4 regions of the Haloimpatiens massiliensis genome follow, and region 3 is predicted to be linked to each of the others. Evidence: predicted binding sites of a transcription regulator. Region 3 holds the regulator's gene; each other region holds the start of a gene.

Region 1 (5,421 bases), 1.0 Mb from region 3:
CGGAGAGTTTGAAAATTCATTACCTACAATTCAAAGAAAAGCGTATAATAGTAAAAAATTCACATCAAAACCATTAGTTATTCTAATTGATTTTCCTGACTATAAATATACAGACTTAGATAAAAGGGAAAAAAATTTTAGAATCAATAATTTTAAGGGGGCAGAAACTACTGATGAATTTTATGAAAACCTTTTCTTTGGGGATGAATATTATGAGACTTCAGATGGAAATAAGCATATTACAGTAAATAAATTTTTCAAAGAAGAATCTGGTGGAACTTATGAATTTAAGGGGAAAGTCGTAGGTTGGTATACAGCTGATAAGAAGGCTAAAGAATATGGATCAAATGATGGTAGTGGTGATCAACCAAGAGCAAGAAATCTTGTAAAAGAATCTATAGAAAAAGCGTCTAAAGACTTAGACTTATCAGAATTTGATGTTGAGGATAAATGGGATTTAGATGGAGATGGAAATTATAATGAACCAGATGGAATAATAGATAGCTTAGTTGTAATTCATCCAGGACTTGGAGAAGAGTGGGGTGGAGGATCTTTAGGGGAAGATGCTATATGGCCATTCAGATGGGGGTTTAATGTTTTCGGGGAAGATATGGATAAGCTAAGTGTAGAAAATAAACAGACTATAGTTGCCAAAAATCCTACAGTAAAAGATAGAAATGGAAAAGAATTTAAAATAGAAGACTTTGCAGTATTTGAACAGGATTTACCAGTAGATTTATTTAATCACGAATTTGGACATATTCTTGGACTTCCAGATTTATATGGAACTAATGAACCACCAGTAGAAAATTGGTCTATAATGGGTGGAAGTTATGCTGGAGATCCTAGAGGCTCTGAACCAGTTAGCTATGGTGCCTATTGCAGGGAATTTTTGCAAAAAGATTTTACAAAGCGAGGTAGAATAGCTAATTGGCAAAACTCTGAGGTTTTAAATTTAGAAAATATAGATGAAAAGGGCATAGATGTAGTTTTAGATCAAGCTAGTATTAAGGGGCAAAATAATGACACTATAAGAATTAATTTACCAGAATGCAATGATGAGAGAGTGGTAACTCCACCGGAAGGTAAGTACTGCTATTTTAGTGGTAAAGGGGATAATTTAGAAAATTATATGTCTACTAAAAGTCCTATAGAATTAATGGGAAAAAATAAATCTGAATTAAGTTTTAGAACTTGGTATAATATAGACCCGGGTTTCGATTTTGCCTCAGTTCAAGTAAAGGAAGTAGGTACTAATGATTGGATTTCCGTAAGGGGAAACTTAACTACTGATACTGTAGATCAGTGGGTTAAGGATAATGAAACACCAGAAGAGATAAAAAGAAGAAATCCAGGTCATGGTATAACTGGTAGCTCAAATAAGCAATGGGTGGATGCAACTTTTGATTTAAGTAATTTTAAAGGTAGAAAAGTAGATTTAAGATTTAGATTCAGGACAGATAGTAATACTCCTGAAGATGGAATTTATATGGATGATATAAAGGTGAACGTAGATGGACAAATTAAATACAAAGACAATGCAGAAAGCGATTCAATGTTTAATTTTGATGGTTTTTCAAAATCAAATGGAGTTATGAGTTATAATCATTATTACTTACTTGAGTGGAGAAATAGTGGAGGGGATACCCTAGTGGATAAAGGTTTAAAAACTATTAATATAGGAAGAAAAGGACTAGAATATGATCCGGGATTAGTAGTTTGGTATATAAATGAAAAATATGCAGGGTTTAGGCCAGATCAAAATACAGCAAATCATAAAGGAGAATTGTTTGCAGGAATAGTGGATGCAGATCAAAATCCTGTAACATATAGATATGAAAAAAGCGGTAAATCTGGAGCAGATAGAATAAATTATCAAATGCATGATGCTGCATTTAGTTTAAGAACTGGTTCAGCTTTAAAAATAGAGGGCAAAACTTCTAATGATAAGTATTATGTTGAAGATAATCATACTTTTATGAATCCGGTATTTAGTGATGACAATGATTACACTGCTAGCAGTTATAATAGGGAAGCAGGTTTAAAATTAAAGAAATACGGTTTAAAGGTTTTTGTAACTGATGAAAGTAAGGATAGAAGTACAGCTAAAATTCATATTGCAAGATTTAAGGATGGAAAAAATACTACAGCACAAGACAGTTCTATATTAAAAGAAGTAAAAGTAGAAAATAATAAATTATATGTTGAAGCACAAGCTAAATATGGAGATATGGCTTATATAGAGTATTTAGGAAAAAATAATAAAAAGCAACAAGTAACTTTAAATTATGAAAATGGGAAATATGTAGGTGAGGTTAATTTCTTATCACAGGATAGTAGTTTTAAAATTAGTCATATTGTGTTTATAGATGCTGTAGGAAATGCTAAGGCTATCTATAATAATGAAGTTCATAAGATATTTGGAGCTGATTTTACTAAAATAAAAACATCCACTGATAATGAAACGGAAAATTCAAGTAAGGAAGATGATAAAACAAAAGTTGATGATGCAAATAATAAAGATGATACGAATACTCAAGAGGATACAATTAAAAATACAAATTCAAAACCAAAGGAAAGTAATAATGCAGAAAGAGGAAAGTCATCTGAGATTTTAGCAAAAGCTCTTCCAAAAACAGGTGGAGTAACTCCAATGGAAAATTATATTTTGGGTATGATTTTAATTGCAAGTGGAATAATTGGTAGAAAAAAATTAAAATAAATTAACTGATTAAACCACAAAAATGTACAATGTGGTGGAATTATGAAATTTCTCCTCAATGACTTGCATAAGCTCAATAATAAATTTAATTTAAAAAATTCTAATCTTTTAGCCATATAAAATTATCTAACGATCACATTTAGCATCCTGCTTAAGGTTCGCTAGCCTGGCGTCCTTGTAGGTTTACGATAATTTTATCTCTCTAAATGTAAATATAAATTAAGCGGTAAATATGACAATATATTTACCGCTTATAGTATTTAGAAATAGTTCTATATCTAAATCAGTCTTTAAAGTACACTTGTTTCAGATCATCAATGCGCTCAGTTAAAAATTCATACATTATTCTTCGAGCTCTATCTGGCTCTTTTTTTTCAATGGCATCTATTAATTTGCCCATATAAGTAATAGGTTCGCAGCCAAAAATCCTATATATTATTTCATTAAAGGTAATGCAAAGCTTTTTGAAAGAATTACACACTAATGGATATATATTATTACCTGTAGCACAATATATAGCATGAAGAAATTGAAATTTTAATTGAAATATTTCTGTATTATCGGTAGTTTCAAGAGCTTTTTTATAAATGGAGCTCATAAGTTTTAAATCATCATCCGTGCGGTTTTGAGCTACTAAATATGCGCACTCACAATCAAAATGTATGCGGTAAGATGTTAATGAGTCAAAGGTTTTTTTGTCAAATTTTCCTCCATTGAAGTTGATGATTGACAAAAGTGTATTTAATTGCCCGTTTCTAATATAATCTCCAACAAAAACGCCTTTTCTCGGTATGATTTCAACAAATCCGTTTTGAGCAAGCTCGTAGAGACCTGAATTAATGACAGTTCGACTCACATTTGTTTTTTTCGCCATCTCTCTTTCAGTAGGCAATCGATCGCCAATTTTCCATTCTCCGGATAATATTTTCCCTTCAATTTCTTTAATAAAAAGTTCTTTCATGGTAGGAGGTACTATTTTACGTAAAGACATTTTTAACACATCCTTTGTATTGGTCTAACCAAAGAGCACAAGACTATTGTAGAGAAATCTACAAAAAAAGTCAATTGATTAGTAAATGTAATATATTATTTTTGCATATAATTTTAACTTTATGAGAAAATATTGATTTCTAATACATATAATGTTAAAATTTAGACAAGCTTGGTATGACCACAAAAAAACAAAATAATGGCATGTAGAATTCATAAGTCATACATAAGGAAAATAGAATAAAATAAGGGATATAAATAGGGGGAAGATAACATGAATACTTACAAAGTTATTGAAATTAAGCAAAGTGTCTTTGATGATAATAATCATGAAGCTGATTTGCTTAGAAAAGAATTAAAAAAAGAAAGGACATTTTTGTTGAATTTAATGTCATCACCTGGGTCTGGTAAGACCAGTACTCTCACAAAAACCATTAATGCTTTGAAAGATGAAATGAAAATAGGGGTTATGGAGGCAGATATTGATTCAGATGTTGATGCTAATACTATTTCTCAAACTGGTGCAAAGGTTGTCCAATTACATACAGGTGGAATGTGTCACTTGGATGCAGATATGACCAGACAAGGACTATGTGCATTAGGCACTAAACAAATTGATTTTGCAATTTTAGAGAATGTAGGAAATTTAGTTTGTCCCGCAGAATTTGATACTGGTGCATCAAAAAATGCAATGATATTAAGTGTTCCAGAAGGGGATGATAAGCCATTAAAATACCCTTTGATGTTTTCTATTTGTGATGTTCTATTAATTAATAAAATTGACACATTAGATTATTTTGATTTTGATTTAGAAGAATGTAAAAAGCGAGTAAAGAAATTGAATCCCAATATTAAAATTATTGCAATTTCTGCAAAGACAGGTGAGGGAATAGAAGAATGGACAAATTGGTTACGTAATGAAGTTAAAATATGGAACGAACAATAGCTACAGGAAATTTATTTTAGGAGGCTTATTAACAGTTAAAGAAAGATTATAAAAATTTATAAAAGTCTACTATTTTTTAATAGGCTTCAAAATTATCTAGTAGAATCACCTTAAAATATTATAAAAAATAAGTTATTGAACATAATGATATATAAATAGCAAAGTAAGGTGATAAAACATGATAAAAGCATTAAATATACGGCTATATCCAACACAAGAGCAAATAATTTTAATGTATAAGCATACAGGCTGTATGAGATTTGTTTATAATTGGGCGTTAGCCAAGCAAATGGATAGCTATAAACTTAATAGCAAAAAACTATCAGTTACAGATTTAGGGAAACAATTAACTGTTTTGAAGAATACCGCAGGTTATGAGTGGTTATATGAAGTATCTAATGCAACACTTAAAGAGAGTATTAGAGACTTAGATAAAGCATATACTAATTTCTTTAATGGAAGAGGCTTTCCTAAATTTAAAAGCAAGAAAAAATCAGAACCTAGATTTTATAGCAGATATGACAAAATTTATTTTAAAGATAACTTTGTTAATCTTGAAAAGATAGGTAAAGTTAAATATAGGGTGGATTATGATATTAATTTAACTACTGTAACAAAGTTTAAAAATCCTAGAGTACATTTTAATGGCAGAGTATGGGTACTTTCAATAGGTATTGAAGATAATATTAAAACTGTTAAATTAAATGATTTTAGCTTAGGAATCGATTTAGGAATATCTCAATTAGCAATAACAAATATAGAT
Region 2 (5,421 bases), 940 kb from region 3:
GACATGGCGGAAGCAATGAAAAAGAAAATTATGGAGAAGACAAAAAATGAAAGTTCTGAAGGAGAAAAATTAGGAACAACTCCAAGACAGCTTACAGACCTTTTGGGAAGTTTATGTGACTTAACCAGTGGTAGTGGAGATAAGGGAACTCCAATAGTATTAATTCAAGGATATTTTGATAGTTATGCAGTAGAGTAGCGGATAGCTACTCTTTTTGTTTAAATATTAAAATATTGATAATTTAAATAGGTATTGTTGAATACAAATAATATATAGGATATTATATAAATGAAATATAATGTGCTGTATATATATGGCAAGCAGTGGCACTTTTTCATGTATAGTAATAAATTTAAAGATTATAGAGGGAGGTGAACTTTAGAGGAGAGGGATATTTATAATAGACTTTCTCCCTAAAGATGAAAATGAAAGTTAAGAGAATTATAAGTAGATTATTAGTAGCATTAATGATTATGTCTGTAGCAACAGCTTTCCCAGCAAAAAATGCTTATGCAGATTCTTTTAAAGTTGTTACGTTGGGAGCTGATTTAAGCGCAAAACAAAAAGAAGACATGCTTAAATATTTTGGCGTTAATAAAGGAGATGCAAATGTAATAGAAGTTACCAATGAAGAAGAGGTTAAATATTTAGGACAGGTAGCTTCTAAGGAGCAAATAGGTACAAAGGCCATATCATGTTCTTATGTAGAGCCCACAAGCAAAGATGGCTTGAATATTTCAGTAAATAATATATCTTGGGTTACAGAAAGTATGATAAAAAATGCATTAATAACAGCAGGTATAAAAAATGCCAATGTTAAAGTAGGAGCCCCATTTAAGGTGTCAGGTACAGCGGCACTTACAGGTATATTAAAAGGATTTGAAAATAGTAGTGGCGGTAAAAAAATTGATGAAAATAAAAAGAAAGTGGCTAATGAAGAATTAGTTGAAACTGGTAAACTAGGTGACAAAATTGGAAAAGATGAAGCTGCTAAATTAATGAATGAAGTTAAGAAAGATGTTATTAAGAAAAAACCTAAAACAGAAGAAGAAATAAAAAAAATAGTAGTAAACATAACTAATAACTATGGTCAAAAATTAAGCGATGAGGATATAGAGAGTATAACTGCTTTGATGAAGAAGATAAATGGCTTAAATTTAGATTTTAGTCAATTGAAAGATCAATTAAATGGAGTAAGCAAATCATTAAAGGATAAATTGAACAGTGAAGAAGCTCAAGGTTTTTTTAGCAAAATAGGATCGGCTATTAAAGGATTTTTTACAGCTATTAAAGATTTCTTTGTGGATCTTTTTTCTTACAATGTAGGAGAAGAAATATATGCTGAAAAAATTTCAATGTATTATGTATCTTAAAATGTGGTTTAAGCTAATTATATAAATATGATTAAATCAAAAAAGGTACAATGTGGTGGAATTATGAAATTTATCCTTCAAAGAGCTCGGAACAATAAATTTAATATAAGAAATTCTAATGTTTTAGCCATATAAAATTATCTAACGCTCATATTGGGCGTACTGCTTCAGGTTCGCTAGCCTGGCGTTGACAGGCTTACGATAATTTTATCTGTCTAAAAGAAGAATTTCTAAAATTAAATTTTAATAGTTCCTTTGCTTCTTATGCAAGTCATTCCGAAGAAATTTTATAATTCAAGTAATGTAATACTTTTGTGGGATAATCATAAATATAATTTAAATGAAAAGTATCTGCAATGATGTGAATTGCAGATACTTTTTATTTTAAAATATTAACTTAGGATGTAAGAGTGATTAAGAAATAATATTGCTAATAATATTTCTTAAATGTATTAACAATGTTAAAATATATTAAAAATAGGCAAAGATATAGTATAAAATTAAAGATAATACACTAAAAAGCAAATATAAAAGATTGATATTGTTAATAATTTAACCAGACGTGTTTTTGTTTAGCTTTTACAACGAAGAGTTGAATAAAATGTTATTTTAAAATAAATTTTTTTTCTTGATGTTAAATAAATACTAGGCTTTGCAGTATGTTAGAAGATTTATATAAGTAAAGGTTTTCAATATCAATGTGATTGAATTTAAAAATATTTACTTATGAAAATATTAAAAAAAGCATAAAAAATACAAAAAAATTATCAAACTATGATTGACATTTAACAAACAATGTTGGATAATTAGATTGTAAAAAATAATATGTCTAGAGAAAATATTTTAAATTAATATAATTTAAAGAATGTTTTGAAAGAGGTGTTTTTAATGAAGGTAACTAATGTTGAAGAATTAATGCAAAGAATGTTAGAAGTGAAAAAGGCTCAAAAGGAATTTGCAAAATTAAGTCAGGAACAAGTAGATGAAATATTTAGAAGTGCAGCTATGGCGGCAAATATCAATAGAATTAAGCTTGCTAAAATGGCAGTAGAAGAAACAGGTATGGGTATTGTTGAAGATAAGGTAATTAAAAATCATTTTGCTTCAGAATATATATATAACAAATATAAAGATGAAAAAACTTGTGGAGTTATAGAAAAGGATAATGCTTTTGGAATAACTAAAATTGCAGAACCTATAGGTGTGATTGCAGCAGTAGTTCCAACAACTAATCCTACATCTACTGCAATATTCAAGGCATTAATAGCTTTAAAAACAAGAAATGGAATAATCTTCTCACCACACCCAAGAGCGAAAAAATCAACTATAGCAGCTGCTAAAATTGTATTAGATGCAGCAGTTAAAGCGGGAGCACCAGAAGGAATAATTGGATGGATAGATGAACCTTCAATTGAACTTTCACAGGTTATAATGAGGGAAGCGGATATAACACTAGCTACAGGTGGCCCAGGAATGGTTAAAGCTGCTTATTCTTCTGGAAAACCAGCAATAGGAGTTGGAGCAGGTAATACTCCAGCGATAATAGATGAAACTGCAGATATAAAAATGGCAGTAAATTCAATACTTCTTTCAAAAACATTCGATAATGGAGTAATATGTGCTTCTGAGCAATCAGTAATAGTACTTAGTTCAATATATGATAAGGTAAGAAAAGAGTTTTTGGATAGAGGAGCGTACATACTTAAAGGTGATGAAGTAGAAAAGGTAAGAAAAGTAATATTAATAAACGGAAATTTAAATGCTAATATAGTTGGTCAGCCAGCATATAAAATAGCTGAGATGGCTGGAGTTAATGTGCCAGAAACTGCTAAGGTACTTATAGGGGAAGTAAAATCTGTAGAACTTGAAGAAGCATTTTCACATGAAAAACTATCACCGGTACTTGGAATGTATAAAGCTAAAAACTTTGATGATGCTTTGGTAAAGGCTGAAAGACTAGTAGAATTAGGTGGATTTGGACATACTTCATCATTATATGTAGACGCCATGAAAGGAAAAGAAAAGATTGAAAAATTTAGTACAGTAATGAAAACTGGTAGAACTATAGTTAATATGCCTTCATCACAAGGTGCTATAGGAGATATATATAACTTTAAATTAGCACCATCTTTAACTTTAGGCTGCGGATCTTGGGGTGGAAACTCTGTATCAGAAAATGTAGGTCCTAAACATTTATTGAATATAAAGAACGTAGCTGAAAGGAGAGAAAATATGCTTTGGTTTAGAGTTCCAGAAAAAGTTTATTTTAAATATGGTAGTCTTGGAGTTGCACTAAAAGAATTAAAAGATTTAAATAAAAAGAAGGCATTTATAGTAACAGATAAAGTGCTTTACCAATTAGGATATGTAGATAAAATAACGTCAGTACTTGATGAAGTAGGTGTTGATTATAAAATATTTACGGATGTAGAACCAGATCCAACGCTTGCAGTAGCTAAAAAGGGTGCACAGGAAATGTTAAGCTATAATCCAGATACTATAATAGCTCTTGGTGGTGGTTCAGCAATGGATGCTGCTAAGATTATGTGGGTATTATATGAGCATCCAGAAGTAAAATTCGAAGATTTAGCTATGAGATTTATGGATATAAGAAAGAGAATTTACAAATTCCCTACTATGGGTGAAAAAGCAACTCTTATATGTGCTGCTACATCTGCAGGAACTGGTTCAGAGGTTACTCCATTTGCAGTTATAACTGATGAAAAAACAGGAATTAAATATCCTCTTGCGGATTACGAATTAACTCCAGATATGGCAATAGTTGATGCGGAACTTATGATGGGCATGCCAAAAGGATTGACAGCAGCATCAGGTATAGATGCATTAACTCACGCTTTAGAAGGTTATGTATCAGTGCTTGCTTCAGATTATACTAATGGAATGGCATTAGAAGCTATAAGATTAATATTTGAATACTTACCACTTGCTTATAATGAAGGAACAACTAATGTAGAAGCTAGAGAAAAAATGGCTCATGCTTCAACAATTGCGGGCATGGCATTTGCAAATGCATTCTTAGGTGTATGTCACTCTATGGCACATAAATTAGGAGCAGCACACCATGTGCCACACGGAATTGCCAATGCATTACTTATAAATGAAGTTATAAAATTCAATGCTGTAGATGATCCAAGAAAACAAGCTGCATTTCCACAATATAAATATCCAAATGCCAAGGATAGATATGCAAGAATTGCTGATTATTTAGGATTAGGTGGAAAAACAGCAGATGAAAAAGTTATATTATTAATAAAAGCTATAGATGAATTAAAAGCAAAGATTAATATACCAATGTCTATAAAAGAAGCGGGAGTTTCAGAAGAAAAGTTCTATTTTACATTAGATGATATGTCAGAGCAGGCTTTTGATGATCAATGTACAGGAGCTAACCCTAGGTATCCATTAATAAGTGAAATAAAACAAATGTATATAAATGCTTTTGGAGCATTAGAAAAATAGATTTTGTATGTAATTAAATATCAATAAAAAGCACTATTCATACTTTGAATAAATTGTCCCAAATTAAGGGCACATTCAAATGTGAAAGTGCTTTTTATAATTTTATTGATTTTAAAGATTTAGGATAAAATTAGTAATTTAAACTATAACTTGTGAAAAAAATTATAATGTAACCAAATTTTAACCAAATTATAGACTTTTGTAACAAATTCAAGCATAAAGTATTATAATATATATATCAAGAGGACAAGTTGTAGGAGGCATATACAATGGTAAATAGAAGAATACGAAAAAATAATAGTAAAAAATTTAAGAGAAGAAGGATACTATTAGCAGTAGGTGTACTTATGATAGTTACTACGGGAGTTTATTTAACTAAATCCGTTTTAAATAAAAAATCCAAGAAATCAAATGTACAGGTTTTATCTGAAAAAAGCAATAATAAAAAAAGTTCTAAGGATAAAAATGCAAATAAACAATATCCAACAGAAGAAGAGATTAAAAATAAAGAAATTAAAAAAAATAATCCAGAAGATATATTAAAAGGAGCAAATGTCACAGTAGAGGG
Region 3 (5,421 bases):
CCTATTTTTTCTCCTTTAGCAAGCGGTATCAAATATTTTTGTTTTTGTTCTTCTGTTCCAAATTGTTCTATTAAAGATGCACATAAAGATGTATGCGCTGAAAGAATAACTCCTGTAGAAGCACAAACTTTAGAAAGTTCTTCTACAGCTATGATGTATGATAAAGTATCTCCACCAGCTCCCCCATATTCCTTAGCAAAAGGTATTCCCATCATTTTGTACTTAGCCATTTTCTTTACATTTTCCATAGGAAATTCTTCTGTTTCATCAATTTCTGCTGCTAATGGCTTAACTTCATTTTCTGCGAATTCTCTTACCATTTGTTTTACTAATTCTTGTTCTTTTGTCAATGCAAAATTCATTTACTTTACCCCCTTATTTATTTTTTGTTTTATTTATTTTTAAAATTTTTATTTCTTTTTTCAACAAAAGCATTCATACCTTCTTTTTGGTCTTCTGTTGAAAAGCATTCCCCAAATATTTCCGACTCATATCTTATAGCAGTGTCAATATCCATCTGCATACCATTATTTATAGCTTCCTTACTTAGTCTAACTGCTATTGGTCCATTTTTAGCTATAACTTCAGCTAATTTCATGGCCTCATCCATAAGTTCTTCTGGTTTATACACTGCATTTACAAGTCCTATACTCAATGCCTCTTCTGCGGTAAAAAATCTGCCTGTAAATATCAATTCCTTTGCCATACTGGTACCCACATATCTAGCAAGTCTTTGAGTTCCACCAAAACCTGGTGTTATTCCTAGACCTACTTCCGATTGCCCAAATTTCACTTTGGAAGAAGCTATTCTAATATCACAAGCCATGGAAAGCTCACACCCTCCACCAATAGCAAAACCATTTATTGCTGCTATAACTGGTTTTGCTAATATTTCTAATTTTCTAAAAATTCTATTTCCAAGTATGCTAAATTTTCTTGCTTCAATAGTTGTCATATCTTTCATTTCATTGATATCTGCTCCAGCTACAAAAGCTTTGCCTGCTCCAGTTATTATAATTACATATATATCCTCGTCCTTCTCAACATAACTTATAACTTCATTAAGTTCATTTAAAGTTTCGGTATTTATAGCATTAAGCACCTTAGGCCTATTCATAGTAATTATCCCTATTTTTTCTCTCTTTTCAAAAATAATGTTTTTAAGTTCCATATTACTCCTCCCCATATCTATATTAACATATTTTAAAAAAAATATATATTATATTATTATATTTTTAATTCATAATTTACGTTACTATCATTACTAATTCAAATGTAAAATTTAACATAATTAATTATCAATAAAATTTGAAATTGCTCAAGAACTTCTTTATTTATAAATTTATATCTTCAGAAGCCCTTTAGAGTTTTATCTTTAAAATGAATAATATGATTAACCCACAATAAGGTACAATGTAATGGAATTATGAAATTTCTTCTCCATAACTTGCATAAGAGCTTGGAACAATAAATTTAATTTAAGAAATTCTAATCTTTTAGCCATATAAAATTATCTAACGCTCACATTCAGCGTCCTGCCTCAGGTTCGCTAGCCTGGCGTCCTTTTAAGGGTTACGATAATTTTATCTGTCTAAAAGAAGAATTTCTAAAATTAAATTTAAACAGTTCTTTTGCTTCTTATGCAAGTCATTCCAGAGAAATTTCATAATTCAGGTAATGTAATGCTTTTTGTGGGATAATCCTAATATTACATAGATTTATTTTTTTCGTTATTTTATTAACAATATTATAAAAAAATAATTGAAGCTGAGCTCCAATTATTATTCTATCCCCATAATAATGTAAATTAAATATAATAAACATTTTTTGTTTACCCTACTATATAAAACTAAATATACCATTAAAATTTTTTAAACCTAATTAATATCATCATTCATTAAACAACTAAGTGTTAGCAAACTTTCACTCAAATGGACATTTTCTACTACTATATCAATATCCTCTGATATCTGCAAATCTACAGGAGCAAAATTCCATATTCCTTTTACTCTATTTCTAACTAATATATCACAAACCTTCTGAGCACTATTCTTAGGTACACATATTACACCTATATCTATATTGTTTTTTCTTAAAAAATCATCTAAAAAATCAATATCTAAAACTTCAACATCGTTTATTTTCAATCCTATTATTTTAGGATTTATATCAAACATGCCCTGAACGCTAAATCCCACTTTATCAAAATAAGTATAGTTAACAATAGCCTGACCTATATTTCCTGCACCTATTATTACAGTTTTATAAATTTTAGTTAATCCTAATATGGCACTGACTTCATTGTAAAGTTCCTTTACATTATATCCATACCCTTGTTGTCCAAAGTCACCAAAATTATTTAAATCCTGTCTTATTTGAGAAGCAGTAAACCCTATTTTTTCACTAAGTTCTTTTGAAGATATTCTATCTATATCATTTTCAATAAGCTCTCTTAAATATCTATGATATTTAGGTAATCTTTTAATTACCGCCATAGATATATTTTTTTTCTTATCCAATTTCTACACCTCCCTACTACGAAAATTATCTTATATCTGCCTTACTACAGTATTTGTATAACAACATAATTTATACCGTAATTATAATACTATTATTCTATTATATACCCTGTCAATAGTTAATCCTAATATTATTTTATGTAATTATGTTTTTTGTATACATCCCCCTATTTTAACAGCATCTTGATTAGGCTATATTAATTATATTATTTTTCACCAGGTTTTTGCAAGTTAAAATATTCCTTTAGCCTCCAAATGGAAACATGTTTAAAGGTGAACAGAATCCGTATTTATCTAATGTTTTAAAGTTATCTGTGACAATTGAGTCATAATAACTATTGAACAAGAGATAATACCTGATCATGTTCACCTTAAATTCAATCTCCATAATCTTATCATATAAACAACGGAGAATTTATAAAGTTATTTATAAATTATACTGTTTTAACTGCTTCTATAATATCTTTTGTTGTTAACCCATAGTGTTCTAATAATTCAGCTGGAGTTCCTGAATGACCAAACTTGTCCTTTACACCAACCATCTTGACTTTTGTTGGATATTCTTGTACCAATACTTCTGCTACAGCAGATCCTAACCCACCTATAACACTGTGTTCTTCTACAGTAACTATTTTGCCTGTTTCCTTAGCCATCTTGATAATAAGTTCTTTATCTATGGGTTTAATGCTTGGCATGTTTACGACATTTACTTCAATACCTTGCTTTTTCAATTCTTCTGCCGCTTCTAAAGCTACAGATACCATTATGCCTGTTGCTATTATAGTTGCATATTTTCCGTCTCTCAATACTTCACCTTTCCCTATTTGGAATTTGTAGGTTTCATCATGTACAATAGGAACTGCCATTCTTCCAAGTCTTATGTACACAGGTCCTTGATGCTCTACTGCAGCAAAAATAGCTTGCTCCGTTTCCACAGCATCTGCAGGATTTATTACTACCATATTAGGTATACTTCTCATTAAAGATATGTCCTCTATAGCTTGATGCGTAGCTCCGTCTTCACCTACAGTTAACCCTGCGTGAGTTGCCGCTATTTTCACATTTAAGTTTGGATATGCTACAGAATTTCTTATTTGCTCAAATGCTCTTCCTGTAGCAAACATAGCAAAAGTGCTTGTAAAAACGGTTTTACCACTAACAGCAAGTCCTGCTGCTGTTCCTATCATATCCTGCTCAGCTATTCCCATATCAAAAAATCTCTCTGGTGCTGATTTTGTAAACTCTATGCTCTTTGTGGATTTTGCAAGATCAGCATCCATAACTACTACATCTTTATTAATTTTACCTAGTTTAATTAAAGCTTTTCCATATGCTTCTCTGGTTGCTACGTTCATGCTATTTATCTCCTTTCAATTGAGCTAAAGCTTCTTCTTTTTCTTCAGGTTTTGGAGCTACACCATGCCATGATGCTTGATTCTCCATGAAAGACACTCCTTTACCTTTTACTGTCTTAGCTACTATTGCTGTAGGCTTTCCTTTTGTAGCTTTTGCTTCATCTATTGCATTTTTTATTTCATCAAAGTTATGTCCATCTATGTTTATTACATGCCATCCGAAAGCTTCAAACTTCTTATCTATTGGATAAATATTTTTAACGTCTTCATTTCTTCCATCGATTTGAAGTCCATTATTATCTATAAATACTACTAAATTATCTAAATCATAGTGTGAAGATGTCATAGCTGCTTCCCATATTTGTCCTTCTTGTATCTCCCCATCTCCAAGAATTGCATAAACTGTATAGTCTATTTCATTTAACTTTCCAGCTAAAGCTATACCATTTGCTGCTGACAATCCTTGTCCTAAAGAACCTGTTGTCATGTCAATCCCTGGTGTTGAATGTATATCAGGATGACCTTGTAAAATAGAACCATATTTTCTTAATGTACTTAAATGTTTTTTATCAAAATATCCTTTTTCTGCAAGTGTTGCATATAAAGCTGGAGCAGCATGGCCTTTGGACAACACTAATCTATCTCTTCCTTCCCAATGAGGATTTTCTGGTTCTATATTCATTTTATCAAAATATAATGTTGCTAGTATATCTGTACAAGATAAAGACCCACCTGGATGTCCAGATTTAGACTGAGCTATCATTTCTATTATGTCTATTCTAATCTGAGTAGCTACTTCTTTTAATTTTTCATTATTCATTATTTTATCACTCCTACAATTTAGTTAAGATTCAATAACAACTTTCATAGCCTCTCCGCTCATAACTTTTTCAAAAGCTTCTTCCCAATTATCTAAACTATAAATATCTGTAACCAATGCTTTAGCATCCACTTTCCCTGTTTTAAGTAAATCTAATGCCTTAACCCATGAACTTGGTTTTTGACTTCTGCAACCTACATAATTAATTTCCTTTTGTATTATTTTCTCCTGATCTAATTCATTTAATGACTTAACAAATAATCCAACTTGCACTAAAGTACCTTTTTTCCTTAGTAAATCTAGAGCAGAATTCACTGCTGGTACAGCCCCTGAACATTCAAAAACCTTGTCCACCCCATATTCATTTGTTAATTCATTAACAATTTCTTTTAGGTTTTCCTTTTGAATATTTACGGTTTTGTCTATACCTAAACCTTTAGCAAACTCTAATCTATCCTTGTCCTTATCAATGCCTGCTAATATTACATAAGCACCGTTAGCTTTAGCCACTTGAGCTGTGAAATTACCTATAGGTCCAGGTCCAAAGATTAATACCTTTTCTCCCTTTTTTATTGATGTTTTTTCCATTACAGCATGTGTTGTACATGCTAGTGGTTCAGTTAAAGACGCTGATAATAAATCTACTCCTTCCGGAAGCACATGCACACTTTCTTTTCTGGCAATGACGTATTCTGCAAAACTTCCATTTTGTTGAGTACCCAATCCT
Region 4 (5,421 bases), on a different contig from region 3:
ATATGTCAGCATTAAAATCTAAAAGTTTTTCTACTTCTCTTGAGTGAATTATAGATATGTCAGTGTTTTGTATAGCTGTATTTATAAAACAATCAGCTACACCTTCAAAATACTCTTCCTCTCCAAAGATTTCTCCCGGTTTTAAATAATAAAGATATTTTTCATCTCCATTACTATTATAAAAACTTCTTTTCACGCTACCATTAGTAACTACAGCTATAAACCTCTTTTCCCTAATTATTATTTGCTCATTTTTGCGAAAACTTCTTTTTTCCCCATAATTACTAAAATCATTCAAGAAAAAATTTCTCATTTCTTGCTGTTTTTCACAATCAAATAATTCTTCATACATTTCTATCACCCAATTTAATGAATTTTTATTTTTTATATTTTGCTTATTATATCAAAAGGAATTTAAAAAGTGAAGAGCATTGTAGCAACAAAATACTACAATACTCTTCACTCTACTCTATAAATTTTAAATAAGAAATGTACTAGATAAAATTAACTAATATATTGTATCATAAATTTTCTCCAATCTCCATGATGCACATATATATCATTTTTATCTATTTTATTATTTTTATCATTATACTTATACACATAGGCTTTTTGAATCCTCGCTGATTCACCTTCCAAAACTTCTACATCCGTTAATATTCTATTGTATTCGTTGCTAGAATCGTTTTCCCTTATATATCCCTCCATTTTATCTAATATTTTAAGGTTTTCCTTAAAATTTTTAAAACTTATAAGCTCACCGTATACAAAATCTTTTCCATCTACTAAAGCTGGATATCCTCGTTTTGCTAAATGATAAAGTTTACCTTTAACTCTAGCTTTTTTTCTATCTAATATTATATCTCTTAGATATCTTTCATAGTTAAAAAAATTATTCATTAAACTTCCATAAACAAATACATTCTTTACTTCTTCAACTTCCATATTAACTTTAGTTTCTAACATACTTTACCACCAGTCTCTTTAATATCTTCTTTAGTTTCAATAGCTGCTTCTATAGCTAACTTTAATCCTTTAGTTATACTTTCCAACGCCATAGAAGGCATATTTCTCTTGTCTACTACTTGTTCTGGTATAAATGGAACATGTATAAATCCTCCAATAGTATTCTTAAATTCTTTATCTAAATGGTATAAAAGTCCATACATTATGTGATTACATACAAAAGTTCCTGCAGTATTAGAAACTGAAGCTGGAATACCACCTTCCTGTATCTTTTTAACCATAGCTTTTATTGGAATGCTTGCAAAATATGCATTTTCTCCATCATTAAATATTTTTTCATCTATGATACTATTTCCTTCATTATCTGGTATCCTAGCATCATCCATATTTATTGCAACTCTTTCTATAGTAATATCGTATCTTCCCCCTGCTTGTCCTACACATACCACCATATCAGGTTGTTCTGCTTTTATAGCTTCTGCAAGCTTTCTTACAGATTTTTTAAATACTGTAGGAATCTCTACTTTAACAATCTTAGCTCCGTTTATTTCTTCTGGGAGTTTTTTAACAGCTTCAAGAGCTGGATTTATGCTTTCTCCTCCAAAGGGATCAAATCCTGTAACCAATACTTTTTTCATCTTCATTCTCTCCTAACATAACGACGTAAAATTTATTTCAATATTAATCCTAAAAATCTTATAAACTCTATATTAAAATGCCCAAAAATACATAAGTAATATGTGTATAATTAACATTAATATAGCCACTGGGGCTTGATATTTTATAACTCCATATTTCCTATCTTTAATTTCTAAAATAGCTGTTGGAACTATATTAAAATTAGCTGCCATTGGTGTCAAAAGAGTTCCACAGAATCCTGCTGTTAACCCCAAAGCGGAAACTACAACAGGGTTTCCTCCCTGAGCTATAACAAAAGGAACTCCTACCCCCGCAGTAATAACTGCAAAAGCTGCAAATCCATTACCCATTATCATAGTAAATAGTGCCATGCCTACGCAATAAGCCACTACTCCTGCAAGTATATTTCCTTGTGGTATAATTCCACTTATGCCATCAGCAATTACCTTTCCAACCCCTGCACTAGCAAAAACTGAACCTAATGCTGCAAGAAGTTGCGGTAAAATATTAACAGGACCAACCATTTGGAATAATCTTCTTCCATCTTCCACCATTTCTTTTGGTTTTCCTTTTGTTATTACTATTGCAAGTATAGTAGCCAATAATGTACCTATTCCCAAAGCTACTAGGGAACCTAAAGATTCTTTAAATAGTTGTGCTACCAAAAAAGTAATTAGTGCTAAAGCTACTGCTGGTATAAATATAGCATTACCTATTTTATTAGCCATTTTATCTTTAAATTCTTGAGTTGACTGTTGATACTTTCCAGGCTTAACAACTTTAAGTGCTGACAATGCACAAAGTACTAAAATTAAATATCCTATTATAGTAGGGTTTACTCCTATCTTCTCATTTCCCCATATTAATCCTATTTTGCTGAAAGTGAATATAAATCCAAGTATAAGCCAGAACAGAGCTGTAGATATCTTAGAATTATTCTCTTTATCTTTTAAAGTCATATAACTTGTATAAAAACATACCATGCCACACAAAACATACATTATTTCAGTTAAAGATGCTTTAAGCATTTATATCCCCTCCTGACTCTGTATTTTGTTTAGCTTTCTTTTTATATTTCTTGTCAAACTTTTTATCATAATATAAGAATTGAATTGTTCCCACTATCATTATTATTACAGCAATTGGTAAGGAAGCCTTTGCCACATCAATAGCTTCTACCTTATAATTCAATTCCTTAAGTACCCCAACAATCAATAGTACTCCACCAGATGCCACAAAACCATTCTGACCAAAAAAGTTTCCATAATTCTCAACTGATCCTTCTAATCCCTTAACCACTTCTTTTCCTTCTTCATCAAAATCTTCATATCGATTTTCAGCAGCACCTTGAGCCATTGGAAGTATTAAAGGTCTTATAAATTGAACATGTCCACCTATTCTTAAACTAAAAACAGCTGAAATTGTTCTTATTATAAGATATATAGAAGTAAGTTTTCCAACTGTAGCTGTCTTTATCTTTCCTATGAGATATGCAGCTCTTTCCTTCAAACCATATCTTTCTAATAGACCTATAACTGGAAGTGAAATAATAAATAATGACATATATCTATTAGTTACAAAAGCCTCTCCCAAAATTTTCATTATATCATTGAAGGACATTCCAGAAACAAGGCCTGTGGCAATACCGGCAATAACAACTACTGCCAAAGTATCCAATTTGATTATAAAACCTATTACAATAATTAAAATTCCTATTAACTTTATCATTTATTTCCCTCCTCCTTCTGATTTTTAATATATTTATTATAAAAATTATAACAAAACGAAAAATAAAAAAATGTAGCCTAGACTACATTTTTTGAAATAATCTGAATTTTCGAACACAATAATTTATTTTTGTCCATTACCTGTGGACTCTATTTAACTAACCTTGTGAATGATTAGATGCGAAAAATAAATTTTTACATAAATAAGAGTCTTATCTGCACATAGTATATTCAGCAAATAGAACTCTTATTTATACTAGCATCTTAATTCTATACAAAGAGAACTATTATGTGAAGTATATGGAATTTCATTTTCAATATCCTCTTTTTTTAATGTTGCATTTGTCCCATCAATGCCCTTAAAAGTTATTTTTGAAAACTCCCCCACTTTACAATCTTTTAATATGGTAGATACTAATGAACCGCTTTCTTCTTTTCCTTCCATCTCTACTGATTCTGCAGGTAATTTCTTAATATCACCAATTTTATATTCTTTAACTTTTTCATTGTTGTAACTTACTTTTACCACATATTCATATTTTCCCTTGCTGTTTGTTCCTTTAGTTTCGCTAGCTTTCTTTTTCTCAGAGGTTGAACACCCTACAAAGGACAGTACCATAATTAATAATAGTAAAGCACTAATTACTTTTTTAAACATTTCCCCATCTCTCCTTTACTAAACTACCTATAGCACTATTTACTTCATTGGTACTTGTCACTCCTGTAGAGATGATTTCGTAACCTTTGGAAACCTTTTTTAGTTCATTAACACAAACTTTATTATTACTTTCTACAATATATAATTAACTAGAGTCACTATTGCACTTCTATCTGTAAAATCAACTTTATCTCCATAGGTAGCTAATAACTCTTTATCATCATCTGTTAACTTATCTTCAGGTTTTTTAGATACTACTTTTTTTAGCATTGCCATCATAGCTTTGTGTACTAAGCTTAGCTTTTTGTAATCTATTCCACCGCGAAAATGAAAAAACTTTATATTATCTATAATTTCTTTAGGGAAATTCTTTTCTATAATTGGGGCGAAAACTTCTTTTTTATCCGTAGAAGCAAGTCCCACTGTGTAAACTATTATTTTTTTATCCTTTATAATATCAAAGTTTTTAGTTATAAGTGATATACCTGAAATGCCACTAGCATAAAGTCCTCCACCGTAAACAATAGTGTCATATTCCTTTAACATTTCTACCTTTATTTCTGAAGCATCAAATAAGTCTCCCTTTACCTCCTCGGCTATCCACTGAGCATATTTTTTACTACTGCCATATTTTGATTTGTATATTACTACTATTTTATTATTCATATACTTCGCCCCCAAAATTATACAAATTCTTATTCTATGATTAACCCACAATAAGGTACAATGTAATGGAATTATGAAATTTCTCTTCCATGACTTGCATAGAAGCTCGGAACAATAAATTTAATTTAAGAAATTCTAATCTTTTAGCCATATAAAATTATCTAACGCTCACATTCAGCGTCCTGCCTCAGGTTCGCTAGCCTGGCGTCTTTGCCAGGCTTACGATAATTTTATCTGTCTAAAAGAAGAATTTCTAAAATTAAATTTAAACAGTGCTTTCGCTCCTTATGCAAGTCATTCCAGAGAAATTTCATAATTCAAGTAATGTAATACTTATTGTGGGATAATCATTCTATTATTTATATGTCATCTAAAAGCTTGGTAAAACTTTCAACATAATATGTAAAAAAGCATTTTATTTAAAACATAATAACCCTATTATATAACATCATATCTAAATTATACTACACTAAAATTACAAAGCATAGCTCATAAATTTTTATGAATCTCAATATAATAGCAAGCTTTATTGTTGTGCGAATTTTATTATGTGCATTTTTAATGCACTGTTAGAGAGGTAGGTATTTTTATGTCAAAAAATGAAAACTATCAATTTTGCGTAAATCCTGTTTTACTTATACAAGCAAAAACCGCCTGCATATTTTAGCAGACGACTTTTGTTATTCCGTTTTATTTCTTTCTTACAGGATAACATACTTCTGTTACCCATTCTTCAGGATTTTGTGTTTCATGAGGACTTACATG

The links. Region 3 encodes Rex, which represses fermentation and respiration genes when NADH is low (regulators of the CRP and FNR family bind a similar motif). Its sites were predicted from a motif close to ATTGTTAANNNNTTAACAAT; they were not measured.
Region 1: the regulator Rex is predicted to act here: its motif matches at 3,864-3,883, upstream of hypB (hydrogenase nickel incorporation protein HypB).
Region 2: the regulator Rex is predicted to act here: its motif matches at 2,151-2,170, upstream of adhE (bifunctional acetaldehyde-CoA/alcohol dehydrogenase).
Region 4: the regulator Rex is predicted to act here: its motif matches at 3,369-3,388, upstream of C1715_RS01970 (DUF969 domain-containing protein).

What each region holds. Positions count from the first base shown of each region.
Region 1 covers NZ_LT854640.1:374,946-380,366, forward strand. The annotation lists gene C1715_RS09960 (immune inhibitor A domain-containing protein) at 1-2,722, shown strand, start outside; gene C1715_RS09965 (FadR/GntR family transcriptional regulator) at 3,006-3,713, opposite strand; gene hypB (hydrogenase nickel incorporation protein HypB) at 3,987-4,658, shown strand; gene C1715_RS09975 (RNA-guided endonuclease InsQ/TnpB family protein) at 4,837-5,421, shown strand, end outside.
Region 2 covers NZ_LT854640.1:479,240-484,660, forward strand. The annotation lists gene C1715_RS10405 (coenzyme F420-0:L-glutamate ligase) at 1-198, shown strand, start outside; gene C1715_RS10410 (DUF1002 domain-containing protein) at 426-1,373, shown strand; gene adhE (bifunctional acetaldehyde-CoA/alcohol dehydrogenase) at 2,262-4,853, shown strand; gene C1715_RS10420 (polysaccharide deacetylase family protein) at 5,123-5,421, shown strand, end outside.
Region 3 covers NZ_LT854640.1:1,415,699-1,421,119, reverse strand. The annotation lists gene C1715_RS14900 (acyl-CoA dehydrogenase) at 1-362, opposite strand, end outside; gene C1715_RS14895 (short-chain-enoyl-CoA hydratase) at 392-1,171, opposite strand; gene C1715_RS14890 (redox-sensing transcriptional repressor Rex) at 1,878-2,519, opposite strand; gene C1715_RS14885 (transketolase family protein) at 2,954-3,874, opposite strand; gene C1715_RS14880 (transketolase) at 3,876-4,694, opposite strand; gene C1715_RS14875 (zinc-binding dehydrogenase) at 4,719-5,421, opposite strand, start outside.
Region 4 covers NZ_LT854636.1:194,210-199,630, forward strand. The annotation lists gene C1715_RS01950 (Crp/Fnr family transcriptional regulator) at 1-352, opposite strand, end outside; gene C1715_RS01955 (gamma-glutamylcyclotransferase family protein) at 505-966, opposite strand; gene pcp (pyroglutamyl-peptidase I) at 960-1,604, opposite strand; gene C1715_RS01965 (DUF979 domain-containing protein) at 1,677-2,633, opposite strand; gene C1715_RS01970 (DUF969 domain-containing protein) at 2,626-3,333, opposite strand; gene C1715_RS01975 (hypothetical protein) at 3,589-3,990, opposite strand; gene C1715_RS01980 (flavodoxin domain-containing protein) at 4,123-4,656, opposite strand; gene C1715_RS01985 (MerR family transcriptional regulator) at 5,347-5,421, opposite strand, start outside.